3 regions of the Kosakonia sp. SMBL-WEM22 genome follow, and region 2 is predicted to be linked to each of the others. Evidence: predicted binding sites of a transcription regulator. Region 2 holds the regulator's gene; each other region holds the start of a gene.

The links. The regulator PurR, encoded in region 2, represses purine synthesis genes. The targets are predictions, from matches to a motif close to CANGCAAACGTTTGCNTG.
Region 1: aroL (shikimate kinase AroL) is a predicted target of PurR. The motif match lies at 1,218-1,235, and genes of this name have one in related genera.
Region 3: carA (glutamine-hydrolyzing carbamoyl-phosphate synthase small subunit) is a predicted target of PurR. The motif match lies at 1,348-1,365, and genes of this name have one in related genera.

The regions. Positions count from the first base shown of each region.
Region 1 is NZ_CP051488.1:1,128,237-1,131,471, forward strand. It holds gene proC (pyrroline-5-carboxylate reductase) at 1-445, opposite strand, end outside; gene HF650_RS05340 (YaiI/YqxD family protein) at 576-1,037, shown strand; gene aroL (shikimate kinase AroL) at 1,252-1,776, shown strand; gene yaiA (protein YaiA) at 1,827-2,018, shown strand; gene HF650_RS05355 (AroM family protein) at 2,243-2,923, shown strand; gene ppnP (pyrimidine/purine nucleoside phosphorylase) at 3,010-3,235, shown strand, end outside.
Region 2 is NZ_CP051488.1:2,209,950-2,213,184, reverse strand. It holds gene HF650_RS10490 (MFS transporter) at 1-286, opposite strand, end outside; gene HF650_RS10485 (YnhF family membrane protein) at 453-542, opposite strand; gene purR (HTH-type transcriptional repressor PurR) at 840-1,865, shown strand; gene punR (DNA-binding transcriptional activator PunR) at 1,884-2,795, opposite strand; gene punC (purine nucleoside transporter PunC) at 2,908-3,235, shown strand, end outside.
Region 3 is NZ_CP051488.1:822,785-826,019, forward strand. It holds gene HF650_RS03980 (alanyl-tRNA editing protein) at 1-164, shown strand, start outside; gene dapB (4-hydroxy-tetrahydrodipicolinate reductase) at 308-1,129, shown strand; gene carA (glutamine-hydrolyzing carbamoyl-phosphate synthase small subunit) at 1,585-2,733, shown strand; gene carB (carbamoyl-phosphate synthase large subunit) at 2,751-3,235, shown strand, end outside.

The DNA of each region.
Region 1 (3,235 bases), 1.1 Mb from region 2:
TCAGCACATCGGCGGTATCTTCAGAGGTCACCAGTGCATTCGGCGTAATAGAGGTCATCCCGGCGTTAACCAGTGCGGGGGTGTTTGGCATCACGCGGATAATTTTGCGATCGTGACCCAGCGCGCGCGCCAGCTGGTCGAGCGTGACACCGGCTGCAATGGAGACCACCAGCGTCTCTTTGTTGAGGCTGGAGGCGATATCGCTAAGGACTTTCACCATGATGTTCGGCTTCACGGCGCCAAAGACAATATCGGCGATCTGTGCCACTTCCTGCGCGCTCTGCGCGGCGTTGACGCCATACTCCTGTTGCAGGGCGGCGACCTTATCAGGCGTTGGCGTATAGACCCAAATCTGCCCCGGTTTCACCTCGCCGCTGGCGATCAGCCCGCCGACGATCGCTTTACCCATGTTACCGCAGCCGATAAAACCGATTTTCTTTTCCATCACGTCCCTCTCTGCTTGTTATTGCATGTGATTCATAGCTTAACGCGCTTTTCCGGCGAGGGCGAAAGGATCTCTGCTTTCCCCGGCGGGCAATTAAAGGGACAATGCGCCGAAACGAAAAGGAGTCACCATGGCGATATGGGTTGATGCGGACGCCTGTCCGAATGTGATTAAAGAGATTTTATTTCGCGCCGCGGAGCGGACACAGACGCCGTTAACGCTGGTCGCTAACCAGAACTTGCGCGTACCTCCATCCAGGGTGATCCGTTCGCTCAGGGTGCCGGCAGGCTTTGACGTCGCCGATAACGAAATCGTGCGTCTCTGCGCGGCGGATGATTTGGTGATCACCGCCGATATTCCGCTGGCGGCGGAGGTCATTGCAAAAGGGGCGGCAGCGCTCAACCCGCGCGGCGAACGCTATACGGAAGCGACGATTCGCGAGCGGCTGACCATGCGCGATTTCATGGATACATTGCGCGCCAGCGGCATCCAGACCGGCGGACCGGATTCCCTTTCGCAGCGCGATCGCCAGCAGTTCGCCGCGCAGCTCGATAAGTGGCTGCTCGATCGCCAGCGCCGCCAGACGCCGTAACCGGGCTTGTCAGTTTTTATCACCTCCAGTAAGGTTGCCGCTACAGGCGATGCCACAGAAACTTTACAGCCTCAATGGCTGCGCCAGAACGTTCTTATACGCAAAATTGAGAATGTGTAACGTTACTCTTACGCAGCGCGCGCCGTTGGTTTAGTGCTATCATCGCCATCTTATTGTTGTCCCCCAACCGGGGGCCTGGAGGAATAACCTGCTCATGACGCTACCCATCTTTCTCATCGGCGCACGCGGCTGCGGTAAAACTACTGTTGGCCGGGCGCTGGCGCTGTCACAGGGCTTCCAGTTTATCGATACCGATAGCTGGTTGCAGGAAGAGGCGCAGCAGACCGTTGCGCAAATCGTAGAGCAGGAGGGGTGGGCCGGTTTTCGCGCCCGCGAAACGGCGGCACTGGAAGCCGTGACCGAACCCGCTCTGGTCGTCGCCACCGGCGGCGGTATTATTCTCAGCGACTACAACCGCCGTTTCATGCGTGAGCACGGGCGCGTGGTTTACCTCTGTGCGCCGGTCGACGTGCTGGCAGGGCGGCTGGAAGCTTCTCCGCAAGAGGGGCTGCGTCCGACGTTAACCGGCAAGCCGATCAGCGAAGAGGTGAGCGACGTGCTCGCCACCCGCGATGCGCTCTATCGCGATGCGGCGCATTTTGTGGTCGATGCCGCGCAGCCGCCGCAGGCGGTAGTGGCAGAAATTGAAGCGGCTTTACGCCTGGCGCGCGCCAGTTAGCGAAACGTTTGACTATACTTATCTCTCTAACCGCAAAAGGAGAATAAGCTATGCCGACTAAACCGCCCTATCCGCGTGAAGCCCGTGTTGTAGCTGTTGAGAAGGGACCCAGCGACGCGACTGTCACCTGGTATGAACTGCGCGCGGATCATCCGAAGCCGGACTCATTGATCAGCGAGCACCCCACGGAGCAGGAAGCGCTGGATGCGAAAAAGCGTTATGAGGATCCCGATAAAAGTTAATCCGGCGATCCCGCCAGCATGATTTCCTGAACCTTTCAGAAAGTCGTTTGCATCACATTTTTTGACTGGCTTAATGCCAGTCACTGTTTATATTCATTGTTACTGGAATTTATTAGAACACAGGAGTGGCTCATTCTCTTTACACGGCGGCGGTGCTCCATCCTCCGTCGGTTGTTGTACAGAGAATCATAACTAGAAGCAGTTTTGAAAGGCGGAAAGCGAAGATGAGTGCGACGTTGGCGATCCTCACCATTGGTGTGGTGCCGGTAAAAGAGATCCTGCCGCTTCTGGCAGAGCATGTTTCAGAAGATCAAATCACCCATGTTAGCCTGCTGGGGAAGATGGACCCGGCACAAGTTCAGATTGATTATTGCGTCGATCCTGGCGAGACCGCTATCCCGACGCGCCTCAGTGATGACAGCCTCGGCCTGGTGTCGCGCGAGAAGGTGGAGCGCGATCTGCAAAGCGTGATCGAGGTGCTCGATAATCAGGGAACCTATGACGTCATCCTGTTGATGAGTACCGCAGATATCCGTGGCTTAAACGCGCGCAACGCCATCCTGATTGAACCGCAGCGCATTATTCCCCCGCTGGTCGCCTCGATTGTCGATGGTCACCAGGTCGGCGTGATTGTGCCGGTGCCTGAATTGATGGCGCCGCAGAAGAAGAAGTGGCAGGTGCTGGAAAAAGAGCCGCTGTATGAACTCTGCCACCCCTACCAGGCGAGCGAGACGGAGCTGATTGACGCCGGAAAAGCGCTGCTGGAGCGCGGTGCTGATGTGTTGATGCTCGACTGTCTTGGCTTCCATCAGCAGCATCGCGATCTGCTGCAAAAAGCGCTGGATGTCCCGGTTTTACTCTCCAATGTGCTGGTGGCGCGGCTGGCCTCGGAACTGCTGGTGTAGCCGCAGAACGGCGCAATTTCGCGTGACATCACTTAAGCCCGGCCTCTATAGTGGTTTTCCAGTCATTTCTCTATAAGGGCCTGTTTATGCTTCAAAGTAATGAATACTTTTCCGGTAAAGTGAAGTCCATTGGGTTTACCAGCAGCAGCACCGGCCGCGCCAGCGTCGGCGTGATGATGGAAGGGGAGTACACCTTCTCCACCGCCCAGCCGGAAGAGATGACGGTGGTCAGCGGCGCGCTCAATGTGCTGTTGCCAGGTGAAACCGAGTGGAAAACGCACGCCGCCGGCGAAGTATTCAATGTCCCGGGCC
Region 2 (3,235 bases):
GGGTGGCGTAATCCGGCGCAATGGCGGAGAGCACATTGCCGACGGTGAAAATCGCCATTAAGAAAATCAGCGCATTGCGACGGCCACGATGAGAAAGTAACAGCGTCATCAGCGGCGCGCCCACCATAACGCCGATGGCGTAGGCGCTGATCAGCATCCCCGCCGCTGGAATGGAAACCCCAACGCCCTGCGCAATCACCGGCAGTAATCCCATCGGGGAGAATTCGGTGGTCCCAATCCCAAACGCGCCAATCGCCAGCGCAAGCAGGGGGAAATTTATTTTCATCTTTTGACTCCGAAATGAACATGCGACCCTCAGCCAGGCCGCGAAAAGGCAAAAGTATGACAGCTGTCACAAAAAACAGAAGTGAGCGGGAGGAGAAAAGTTAATTGCGCAACGAGGAACAATGGTGGCGCAAGAATCGAGGGAGAGGGCTCTCCCTCGCATCAGATCAATGCAGTGCAGCGGTCAGCGCGCCGAAAACAATCAGGCTCAGAACGATGACGGTGGTGAAGAGTGAATACTTAAGATCGGTGCTCATCAATTTTTCTCCATTTAATTTCCCCACAAAAAGTGAGCCTGCGCATTTTTGCACAAATTTTCTGAAAAATCTTGCGCGATTTGGCAGCATAAACGTTTTAATACTTCCCCTTTTGCTCAAGATCAGCCAAAATTCGACGCTAAATTTATTAGCGTACCGGCCATTGACTCCCCTCCTGACGTCCAGTGTCGTTTTCCCGGCGTACCGCACTCACTTTGATGAGTTCAGGGTGATTAAAGGCAAACGTTTACCTTGCGAATTATCAGGAGCTTACGATATGGTCTGGAGTAATATCTGATGGCAACGATTAAAGATGTCGCGAAACGAGCAAACGTTTCCACTACAACCGTATCACATGTAATTAACAAAACCCGTTTCGTCGCCGAAGAGACGCGCAACGCCGTCTGGGCGGCAATCAAAGAGCTGCACTATTCGCCAAGCGCCGTCGCCCGCAGCCTAAAAGTGAATCACACCAAATCGATTGGTCTGCTGGCGACCAGCAGTGAAGCGGCCTACTTCGCCGAAATCATCGAAGCGGTTGAGAAGAAGTGTTTCCAGAAGGGCTACACCCTGATCCTCGGCAACGCGTGGAACAGCCAGGAGAAGCAGCGCGCTTACCTGTCGATGATGGCGCAAAAACGTGTCGATGGCCTGCTGGTGATGTGCTCGGAGTACCCGGAAACCGTACTCACCATGCTGGAGGAGTATCGTCATATTCCCATGGTGGTGATGGACTGGGGAGAATCGAAAGCAGACTTCACTGATTCGGTGATTGATAACGCTTTTGAAGGCGGCTATATGGCCGGCCGTTACCTGATTGAGCGCGGGCATCGCGACATCGGCGTGATCCCGGGCCCGCTGGAGCGCAACACTGGCGCAGGTCGTCTGGCCGGTTTTATGAAGGCGATGACCGAGGCGATGATCAACGTGCCCGAGCACTGGATTGTGCAGGGGGACTTTGAGCCGGAATCCGGCTACCGCGCCATGCAGCAGATCCTCGGCCAGTCCTCGCGCCCGACCGCGGTCTTCTGCGGCGGCGACATTATGGCGATGGGCGCGCTCTGCGCCGCCGATGAGATGGGGCTGCGCGTGCCGCAGGATATCTCCGTCATCGGTTATGACAACGTGCGCAACTCACGCTTCTTCACCCCGGCGCTGACGACGATTCATCAGCCGAAAGACTCGCTGGGTGAAACGGCCTTCACCATGCTGCTCGATCGCATTGTGAACAAGCGCGAACAGTCGCAGTCGATTGAAGTGCATCCGCGCCTGGTGGAGCGCCGCTCGGTGGCCGATGGCCCCTTCCGCGACTACCGCCGTTAATCCCTTCCCGCGGGAGCCTTACTCCGGCTCCCGCAGCCACTCTCTATTCAACGTTTCACTGTCGCCCAGATAATCCAGTAGCCAGTTCAGCGCAGGCGACGCCTCGCTTTGTTGCCATGTCAGGCAGCAGGCGGCATCCGGAAACGGGTTTTCCAGCTCAAGCGCCACCCAGTCGCCGCTATCAAGCCGTGGCCGGGCAAAATGGGCTGGCACCATCCCTACACAAAGCCCCGCCGACAGGCACGCTTCCGACGAGGCCCAGTCTGGCACCATCACCCGTTTCTGGTTATCCAGCAGCCAGGTAATACGCTTTGGCAGCGAGCGGGAGGTATCCTCCTGGATCAGCGATGGCCAGTTGCGCAACGTCTCATCGCTTAACGGACCGTTGAGCTGCGCCAGCGGATGCTGACGTGAGACGACACACTTCCAGCTCAGGGTGCCCATATCACGAAAGGCATAGCGGCCACCGACCGGGATCGCCTGCGTGGCCCCAATCGCCAGTTCAACGCGGCCATCGGCGAGCGCATCCCAGACGCCGTTAAACACCTCCTGGTAGACCACCAGCTCGACATCACTGAAGTGGCGATAAAAATCGACAATCATCTGCCGGGTGCGGGCGGGTTTCACAATGTTATCGACAGCAATCGGCAACTGCCCGCGCCAGCCATTGGCGATCTGCTGACACTGCTGGCGGGTGATCACCATTTTTTTGATAACAGATCGCCCCTCCTTTAAAAACCAGACCCCGGCGGGGGTTAATTCTACGTCGCGGTGACGGCGCACAAACAGCGGCACCGCCAGCCACTCCTCCAGCTGACGCACGGTGTAGCTCACCGCTGAGGGCACGCGGTGCAGCTCCTGCGCTGCGCCGCTAAAGCTGCCATTACGCGCTACGGCATCCACCACTTCAAGAGAGTATTCTGACCACATATTTTGCCTGCAAAATTTTTGAAACCAACATGCAAATATTAGCGTTTCACAACCAGGAAAGCACTCCTTACACTTCCCCACCCTGATTACCTGCAATTAAAGAGAAAAGAGAATGCAACCTGGCAAAGGATTTTTAGTCTGGCTCGGGGGGTTAAGCGTGCTGGGCTTTTTAGCCACCGACATGTATCTGCCCGCTTTCAGCGCGATTCAGCAAGATTTAAACACCTCTCCCGCCGTGATCAGCGCCTCGCTGAGCCTCTTCCTGGCCGGATTCGCGGTGGCGCAGCTGCTGTGGGGGCCGCTGTCGGATCGCTATGGTCGCAAGCCAATTCTGCTGACTGGGCTCGCTATTTTCGCCCTCGGCTGCCTCGGAACGATTTGGGTGCGTGACGCTACCTGGCTTCTGGTGCTGCGTTTTGTACAGGCCGTCGGCGTCTGTG
Region 3 (3,235 bases), 1.4 Mb from region 2:
TCATTACATTTGAAGCCGGGCGCAGAATGGTGCGTTTTGGCGAGCTTTCGGCCTATGGCTGTGGGGGAACTCACGTGCGCGCTCTGGGAGAACTTGGAGAGGTGGTGATTAGCAACATCAAAGTGAAAAAGGGGCAGCTGATCGTTAACTACACGGTGGCGTAGCGCCTCACGTCATGCCTTTTACTGATATTTGCAGGTGTATATCATTAATTTCTAATTATCGGCGTTTTCGGCTGGTGGCCTGGAGATGGGCTGGTTAATCTGGAAACGATTTTTACGCATTTAATTAACAAAAGAGTACAACTATGCAAGATGCAGCAATCCGCGTAGCCATCGCGGGCGCTGGCGGTCGAATGGGCCGACAGTTGATTCAGGCGGCACTGGCCACGAAGGGCGTCGCCCTCGGCGCGGCGCTGGAGCGGGAAGGTTCATCTCTGCTGGGAAGCGATGCGGGCGAACTGGCTGGCGGGGGTAAAAGCGGTGTCACGGTGCAGAGTAGCCTTGAGGCGGTAAAAGAGGATTTCGATGTCTTTATCGATTTCACCCGCCCGGAAGGGACGCTTCACCATCTCGCCTTTTGCCGTCAGCACCATAAAGCCATGGTCATCGGGACTACCGGCTTTGACGACGCGGGCAAGCAGGCCATCAGCGATGCGGCGCAGGATATTGCCGTCGTCTTTGCCGCCAACTTTAGCGTCGGCGTGAACGTTATGCTTAAGCTGCTGGAGAAAGCAGCAAAGGTGATGGGCGACTACACCGACATTGAAATTATCGAAGCGCACCACCGTTATAAAGTGGATGCCCCGTCAGGTACGGCGCTGGCAATGGGTGAAGCAATCGCCGGCTCACTGAATAAAGAGTTAAAAGAGTGTGCAGTTTATTCGCGTGAAGGCCATACCGGCGAGCGTGTCCCTGGGACCATTGGCTTTGCTACCGTACGCGCCGGGGATATCGTCGGCGAACATACGGCGATATTCGCCGATATGGGCGAACGTGTTGAGATTACGCATAAAGCGTCAAGCCGCATGACCTTCGCTAATGGCGCGGTACGCTCCGCTTCATGGCTTAAAAGCAAAGAAAAGGGTCTTTTTGATATGCGTGATGTCCTCGATCTCAACACTTTGTAAGCATTTTTACCCTTCGTGATGTGGTTGTTGCAGTCATAATTGCTTGATTGCAAAGGGCAATAATTTATTGCCCTTTTATTTTGCCATTTATGAGCTACTTCTTGCCTCAATGCTAAGAATTTAGGTGTTTTATTACTGTTTTTTGTTTATAAAATGTAAATTTTGACCATCTGGTCTGGTTTTATGCCTTCGTCACTCTTCGGATACAATTTTCTTACCGCGCAAGCGTTTTCCCCGCTCTGCTTATCTTCTTTTTTTATCTCTTAAACCCTGTAAAGCCGGGCAGTGGCGTAAAAGAGAAAGAAAAATAGGCGTCATAAGTTGACTTTTACCCGACATCTCTCCAGAATGCCGCCGTTTGCCAAAAATCCACGGCCAGCAAATTTGCATTGATTCATCATCCTGATATGAATTAATATGCAAATAAAGTGAGTGAATATTCTCTGGAGGGTGTTTTGATTAAGTCAGCGCTATTGGTTCTGGAAGACGGAACCCAGTTTTACGGTCGGGCCATAGGGGCAACGGGCACGGCGGTTGGGGAAGTCGTTTTCAATACTTCAATGACCGGTTATCAAGAAATCCTCACTGATCCTTCCTATTCTCGCCAAATCGTCACTCTTACTTATCCTCATATCGGCAATGTCGGCACTAACGCCGCTGACGAAGAGTCCTCTCAGGTGCATGCGCAGGGTCTGGTCATTCGCGACCTGCCGCTGATTGCCAGCAACTACCGCAGCACTGAAGATCTCTCCTCCTACCTGAAACGCCATAACATCGTGGCGATTGCCGATATCGATACCCGCAAGCTGACCCGCCTGCTGCGCGAAAAAGGTGCGCAGAACGGCTGCATCATCACGGGCGAAAATCTCGACGAGACCGTGGCACTGGAGAAAGCGAAAGCCTTCCCGGGGCTGAACGGAATGGATCTGGCGAAAGAGGTGACGACTCAGGAGAGCTACAGCTGGACGCAAGGCAGCTGGACGCTAGCGGGCGAGCTGCCGGAGGCGAAACAAGAGAGCGAACTGCCTTACCACGTAGTGGCCTATGATTACGGCGCGAAACGCAACATCCTGCGTATGCTGGTGGATCGCGGCTGCCGCCTGACGGTAGTTCCGGCACAAACCCCGGCCGCAGAGGTGCTGAAAATGAATCCGGACGGCATCTTCCTCTCTAACGGCCCCGGCGACCCGGCACCGTGCGACTACGCCATCGACGCAATTAAAGCCTTCCTCGAGACCGACATTCCGGTGTTCGGCATCTGCCTCGGCCATCAGTTGCTGGCGCTGGCAAGCGGGGCGAAAACCGTGAAGATGAAGTTTGGTCACCACGGCGGCAACCACCCGGTAAAAGATATCGACAACAATACGGTGATGATCACCGCGCAAAACCACGGTTTTGCTGTTGATGAGGCGTCGATGCCTGCCACCCTGCGCGTGACGCACAAATCGCTGTTCGACGGTACGCTGCAGGGCATTCACCGCACTGATAAGCCGGCCTTCAGCTTCCAGGGCCACCCGGAAGCCAGTCCTGGCTCGCACGACGCCGCGCCGCTGTTTGACCACTTTATTGAATTGATTGAGCAGTATCGTCATACCGCCAAATAATCAGGAGAAAAAGAGCCATGCCAAAACGTACAGACCTAAAAAGCATCCTGATCCTTGGCGCTGGCCCGATTGTTATCGGCCAGGCGTGTGAATTCGACTACTCCGGCGCGCAGGCGTGTAAAGCACTGCGCGAAGAGGGTTACCGCGTTATCCTGGTGAACTCCAACCCGGCAACCATCATGACCGACCCGGAAATGGCGGACGCCACCTATATCGAGCCGATCCACTGGGAAGTGGTGCGCAAAATCATCGAAAAAGAGCGCCCGGATGCGGTGCTGCCGACGATGGGCGGCCAGACCGCGCTCAACTGCGCGCTGGAGCTTGAGCGCCAGGGCGTGCTGGAAGAGTTCGGCGTGACGATGATTGGTGCTACCGCAGATGCGATTGATAAAGCGGAAGATCGCCGCCGTTTCGATATCGCGATGAAGAAAATCGGTCTTGATACCGCACGTTCCGGCATTGCGCACACCATGGATGAAGCGCTGGCCGTAGCGGCCGATGT